2 regions of the Leptolyngbya sp. NK1-12 genome follow, and region 2 is predicted to be linked to the other one. Evidence: predicted binding sites of a transcription regulator. Region 2 holds the regulator's gene; the other holds the start of a gene.

Region 1 (3,418 bases), 320 kb from region 2:
CCGCCGCTCAACTCGAACAGTGGCTGATGCAGGAATTACGCTATGGAGCCATTCGGGTTGAAGCCGCTGTGCTGGTGCGAGCCTATGATGCAGCACTGAATTCCGATCTGGACCGTCTCAACGAGTGGAACCAATGGCTGTCTGCCTTGCGCGACACTACCGAACTGCGGGCACAGAGCTGGCAGATGGGGCAATCTCTTTCCCGACTATTGCGTGATCTAGAACCAGCAACGCAGACTCTGTTCAACCAGATTACAGAGCCAATTAATTTTGCAATTAGCTTTGCGGTCGCAGCAGCCCATTGGCAGATTGATCTGGCCTCAGCGGTGTTGGGGTATCTGCAAAGTTGGGCTGCTAATTTAATCAACGCGGGCGTGCGGCTGATTCCCCTAGGACAAACCCAGGGACAGCGACTGTTACTCAACCTCCAACCCCACCTGGCTCAGACCAGCCAACAGGTTCTCAAGCTTCAGGATGACCAGTTGGAATGCTGTAGCTGGGGCGTATCGCTAGCGAGCATGAACCATGAAACGCTCTACTCCCGGCTATTTCGCAGTTAATCAATTTCGCAGTTAATCAGTGGTTAGAATTGCAGCTCCACAAACGCAGCTCCACAAACAGTGTGTGCCTTCGCGCGCTTAGATTACGCTTGAGTAAACGACGCGCCTGATGCAGGATCAAAGTAAACGCGCAGGAGTAGTCATGTCACAGGCCGAGACGTTGGCTGAATATGAGGACGAGGAACTACAGGAGATGCCAAGTTTAGAGCATGGGGCAATTGGCATCCGCTTGGGGCGCTATCTCGATATGTATGTCGAGGAGAAGGGCTTGGGCCTCGTCTGTAATTCTCAAACCACCTATCGCTTTGTCGGACAGAAGCCAACTTGCCTGCCCGATCTATCATTTGTCAGCCGCGAGCGGTTGCCGGTTCGGATTGACCAAAATGCCGATTTTGCGCCTGATCTGGCCGTTGAAGTGTTATCCAAGGGCGATGATGTCTCAGAAATCGACCAAAAGATTTTGCAGTATCAACGCTCAGGCGTGCGGCTGGTTTGGGTGATTCATCCAGCGATTCAGGTGGTGGATGTCTATCGCTTGCAAGATGGCCTGAAGCTCCAGCGGTTACTGCCAGACGACGAGCTAGATGGAGAGTCAGTCATTCCAGAATTTCGCCTCAAGGTCAGTCGCCTGTTTGAGCTGCCCAATGCCCCCAAGCTAGAGGACAGAATCTAGCAAGATGCTAAGGAAATCTTTCATGCTCACCTCTCCGCCCTACAATGCAGAGCAGAGTTCGACTGGTGGAGTGAAAGCATGCAAACCTTTCGAGTGGGAATTGCGGGTCCGGTTGGATCGGGAAAGACCGCGTTGGTGAATGTTTTGTGTCAGGCGCTGCGGGATGAATTTGAGATTGCCGTCGTCACCAACGACATCTATACCCAAGAAGACGCTCAGTTTTTGGTGCGGAGTCAGGCGTTGGAGCGCGAGCGAATTGTGGGTGTGGAAACCGGGGGCTGCCCCCATACGGCAATTCGAGAAGATGCCTCGATTAACCTAGTGGCGATTGAACAGTTGGAACGCCAGTTTAGTCATCTAGACCTGATCTTTGTGGAAAGCGGGGGTGACAATCTGGCTTCTACCTTCAGTCCCGAACTGGTGGATTTGACCATTTATGTGATCGATGTGGCAGCGGGTGACAAAATTCCCCGCAAAGGTGGACCGGGGATCACCAAATCCGATCTGCTAGTAATCAACAAGATCGACCTAGCGCCGTTAGTGGGGGCTGATTTAGGGGTGATGGACCGAGATGCTCGCCGGATGCGGGGCGACAAACCATTCATTTTCACAAATCTTAAAACGAAGCAGGGATTGGAGACAGTGATTGACCTAATCCGCTTACATATGGGCAACCATGCAGTTCCTGCATCAATATCCTCCTCTAGGGGATTGTCAGAGCAATAAAACTCGCTGGAAAAAGTATGCTCCCCATCGAGAATTGTGTACTAGAATACAAATTTTCGATAAACCCGGACATACCATCGCTTAGTGCGGGTTTTCTCTATGCGTAACCCCCCAACAGGAGTAATAGATTCGATGACTAGGCAATTTGGTCGGCGTAAGTTTTTACTATATGGTTCTGCAACGTTAGGAACGAGCATCCTGCTGAAGGCTTGTGCTGGTGGCACCACGACGGGTACAGGTTCCGAGTCTCCCGCAGCCGATGCTTCTCCAGCGGATTCGCCAGCCGCAGCGGCTGGAGGGGATACCATCAAAGTGGGTATCCTTCACTCGCTCAGCGGTACGATGGCGATCTCGGAAAAGAGCGTGGTGGATTCTACCGAACTGGCAATCGAAGAAATCAACAAGGCAGGCGGTTTGCTCGGTAAGCAAATCGAGGCGGTCAAGGAAGATGGGGCTTCGGATTGGCCTACCTTTGCAGAGAAAGCCAGAAAGCTGATCGATGAAGATCAGGTCGTAGTGATCTTTGGCTGCTGGACCTCGGCTAGCCGCAAGGCGGTTTTACCTGTGTTTGAAGAAAAGAACCACATGCTGTTCTACCCGGTGCAGTATGAAGGGCAGGAATGCTCCAAAAACATCTTTTACACCGGTGCCGCACCCAACCAGCAGATTGAGCCTTCGGTAGACTGGCTGCTGGAAGAAAAGGGCAAAGATTTCTACCTGGTTGGTTCCGACTATGTCTTCCCCCGCACCGCCAACACAATTATCAAAGCCCAGCTCGAAGCCAAAGGCGGCAAGACTGTGGGTGAAGATTACCTGCCGCTCGGCAGCACCGAAGTCACCCCAATCATTGCCAAGATTCGTTCGGCTCTGCCCAATGGCGGCGTGATCTACAATACGCTGAACGGCGACAGCAACGTGGCCTTCTTCAAGCAACTCCAGGGTGCTGGTCTGACCCCAGACCGGTATCCAGTCATGTCGGTCAGTATCGCGGAAGAAGAAGTCAAGGCGATCGGTACCGAGTTCCTCAAAGGGCACTTCGCGGCCTGGAACTACTTCATGACGGTGGAAAGCCCAGAGAACCAGAAGTATGTTGAGGCTTTCAAAGCCAAGTTTGGCGATGACCGCGTCACCAACGACCCGATGGAAGCTGCCTACATTTCAGTCAATATCTGGAAGCAGGCGGTTGAGAAAGCGGGCGAAGCCGGAACGCCTTCTAGCCTAGAGAAAGTGCGGGAAGCCGCCTATGGTCAGAAGTTTGCGGCCCCCGAAGGCCCGGTGACAATGAACACGAACCATCACATCTCCAAGACCGTGCGAATTGGCGAAGTGCGCGATGATGGCCTGTTTGAGATTGTCTACGAAACGCCTGCTCCGGTTGATCCCGTTCCCTGGAACCAGTTTGTGGCGGATACCAAAGGCTTCGCCTGCGACTGGACAAGGACTGGGGTGGATAATCCTG
Region 2 (3,418 bases):
ATCAAACCACTTGCATTCGCTGAGGAGTAAGGCTAGAATCACCGATTTTGTTTGATCAAGTTCTGCCAAGCTTCCTGGAGAATACCGAAAAATTGACCTCTGTTCTGCCGTGATTTCACGAATCGTTACGTCTGGTCAAACCAGTAGCTCAGTAGTTTCCGCAAAAAACGCTCTGGCTTCAGAGCAACGACAGGCAGGCGCAGTTCCATCAATTCAGGCAATTCAGCTTATTCCTCAGCTTTTGCAGGCTCAGACATGCCCATAATTTCGTAGCCCGCATCTACGTAGAGGATCTGCCCGGTAATGCCGCTAGCCAGATCGCTGCACAGAAATGCGGCTGCATTGCCAACTTCCAGTTGCGTAACGGTACGCCGCAGCGGAGCCGCCCGTTCCACATGGTGAATCATGTCTAGAATGCCACCCACGGCAGAAGAGGCTAGCGTGCGAATTGGGCCAGCCGAGATCGCATTGACTCGTACCTTTTGCGGTCCCAGTTCAGCCGCGAGGTAGCGCACATTCATTTCCAGCGCTGCTTTTGCGATCCCCATCGTGTTGTAGTTGGGGATCACTCGCACGCCGCCCAAATAGCTGAGAGTGAGAATGCTGCCGCCCTCGGTCATTAATGGCTTCGCATAGCGACTGAGGCTGACCAGCGAATAGGCGCTCACTTCGATTGCTAGAGAGAAATCTTGACGCGATACGCTGCTGAAGTCACCGCTCAAGGCATCTTTGCTAGCAAACGCAAGGCAGTGAATCAAAATATCTAAGCGGCCCCACTTATCCTGAATCACCTCGAATGTTTCCTGCATCTGAGCTTCATTCTGCACATCACAGGGGAGGTACAAACTGGGTTGGAGCGGTTCTACCAAATCTGCCACTTTCTTTTCGTTGCGGCCCTTTTCATCAGGCAGATAGGTAATACCCAGATTGGCTCCTGCGGCGTGAAGCTGTTGGGCAATTCCCCAAGCGATTGAGCGGTTGTTAGCGATTCCTGTCACCAGGGCATTTTTTCCAGACAAATTCAACATGACCCTTCACCCAATGTCGTTTGGCGTCTCAAGAATACTGAAAAACGGGGACGGAAAGAAACTGGTGAGGGAGTTTTAAGTTTTGAGTTTTGGCGACATAGCCTGTACGCTGGGCGTTAGTCTTTGCTTAGGCATGGTGTGTAGTTTTGTAGCTTGCTGCTGTGGAAGTCTTGTGAACCGATGTTGCCCAGATGTAGCGTTGCCAGAGGCAGTAGCAGGGGTTTAAGTTCTACTGCCTTGCAACTTTTGGGTTGAACGGCTATGCTCTATTTTCATTACTCAGAAAAAATTCTGAAAATATCTCAGCAAATAGCATTCTGGTCTGAGATTTCAGCATTGTGTAATTCTTGCTACAAAAAACTATCGCATTCTTAAGTTTAGTGTTTTAAAGTCAGAGTTCTATCACAGTATGATTGTGTTATGCAGCACAATTTATCCTAAGAGTTCTGGCTAAAAACTGGTAGTAAGCGTAAATAAGTACGAAGAGCGCTTCGGGGGTTATTACAACTACAGGCTCATACAGGCTCACGATAATAGGCTAGGGATAAAGGCATGGTAGCGTTGCAAGATAGACCGTTAGCAAATGTATTCCGTCAGTTGAGCGGTGGTGCCTTCCCGCCTGTCGTAGAGACTTACGAGCGCGGCAAAACCATCTTCTTTCCAGGTGATCCAGCGGAACGGGTTTACTTCCTGATGCGAGGGGCGGTCAAACTCTCTAGGGTTTACGAAGCTGGGGAAGAGATTACCGTAGCCTTGCTGCGCGAGAATAGCGTCTTTGGCGTACTCTCTCTGATTACCGGGCACCGCGCCGACCGCTTCTACCACGCTGTTGCCTTTACGCCCGTGGAGTTGCTTTCAGTACCCATTGAGCAGGTTGAGAAGGCGCTCAAGGATAACCCAGAGCTGTCGATGATCATGCTGCAGGGTTTGTCGTCTCGCATCCTGCAGACTGAGATGATGATCGAAACCTTGGCGCATCGGGATATGGGTTCCCGTCTAGTTAGCTTTTTGCTAATTCTCTGCCGCGATTTTGGTGTTCCTGCTCAGGATGGCATCACCATCGATCTCAAACTTTCCCACCAGGCGATTGCAGAGGCAATTGGCTCGACGCGAGTAACAGTAACGCGGCTGCTAGGCGACTTGCGGCAAGACAAAATGATTTCCATTCATAAGAAAAAGATTACCGTTCACAATCCAGTCACCCTGAGTCAGCAGTTCACTTAGGTAAGCTTTGAGTGATAGAAACCCCCCAAATTGGGGGGCAGGAGGGCTTAGTTAGCCTTATATCTTCAAACTTTGCAAATCTTTCAAGTCAGTTAAGCAAGCACAAAGTCAACCTCATCAGCGCCTTTGGTTTTGCCCTGGCCACTGGTCAGTTTCTGCCCTTTTACCTCTACAGCAAAGGGAGTGCTGCCCAAGTTGATGTTGTAATCGGTTTCCTGATTGGTATAGCCAACGCTGGCAATCATCTTGCGGCCTTCGGGTGTGTAAATAAAGGCCAGCATTTGGTTTTTGTTTTTCTTATTGTCGCGTGCCCAAACCACCATGTACTGCTTGCCCTGGTAGTCGAACACCTTGGCTGGACGATTGGGAACATAGCGGCCTGGTTCGCCAAAGCTAACATCGAGGAATTTTTGCAGCGAGGCGTCTTGGACTTTGGCATAGGCCACTTCTGCGGCAGAAGCAGGCAGTTGATCACCCTGGCTTTCATCCGGGACATCTTCCTCACCCCGATTCTTGAAGTAATCAACCGCGGCTTTGGTGCCAATTGCGCCGACGGTAGCAATGCCAGCACCCACTAAGATGTTGCGAAGCAGATTATTACGATTAGTCATGATTCAGCAATATCCTGTAACGTTTTCAACTATAGGAGGGCCGTTCGCGCCTTCTAGGTAGGATTAACAAAAACTTCAGACTTGTAATACAGCCTTTTCCAGGCTAATGAAGTACAAAAAATAGGGTGCAGGGGCCGTGCCCCTACGTGGGGGCGAAGCCCCCACACCCCTCGTACCTTACCAGAGTGGAAAAAGCTATAGCAGGCTGATCAGTCATGAAAAGGGCCGCAGGAGCCGGGAGTCAGAACATTACCTACTCCTGCACCAGCGAGTTTGCCCGTTGATGCTCCGCTAACCGTTGCCCTACAGCAAACCCCACTCCTGACTCCTAGCTTTTTCTAAAGCGCTTCCGGCTCCTGACCTGACACCACCGGAGCCACCTTCTTCAGCTTTAGCTCTGGGTGCTCGCCTTCCACCTGCTGACAATTCCACTCATTACGAAACAGCAGCACCGGACGGCCCCAGCTATCTTTAACGGCAACCGTGTTGAATAAACGGCCTACCTTTTGCAAGGCTTCCCAACCGCCCTCCACCCAACGGGCAACGCTATAGGGC

Evidence for each region. Region 2 encodes NtcA, which controls nitrogen genes in cyanobacteria. Its sites were predicted from a motif close to TTTGTANNNNNNNNTACAAA; they were not measured.
Region 1: the regulator NtcA is predicted to act here: its motif matches at 1,993-2,012, upstream of urtA (urea ABC transporter substrate-binding protein).

What each region holds. Positions count from the first base shown of each region.
Region 1 is NZ_CP053586.1:6,423,717-6,427,134, forward strand. Features, by position in the region: gene HJG54_RS27625 (urease accessory protein UreF) at 1-560, shown strand, start outside; gene HJG54_RS27630 (Uma2 family endonuclease) at 703-1,233, shown strand; gene ureG (urease accessory protein UreG) at 1,312-1,959, shown strand; gene urtA (urea ABC transporter substrate-binding protein) at 2,092-3,418, shown strand, end outside.
Region 2 is NZ_CP053586.1:6,104,382-6,107,799, reverse strand. Features, by position in the region: gene fabI (enoyl-ACP reductase FabI) at 228-1,028, opposite strand; gene ntcA (global nitrogen regulator NtcA) at 1,581-2,252, shown strand; gene HJG54_RS26220 (hypothetical protein) at 2,345-2,863, opposite strand; gene prfC (peptide chain release factor 3) at 3,202-3,418, opposite strand, start outside.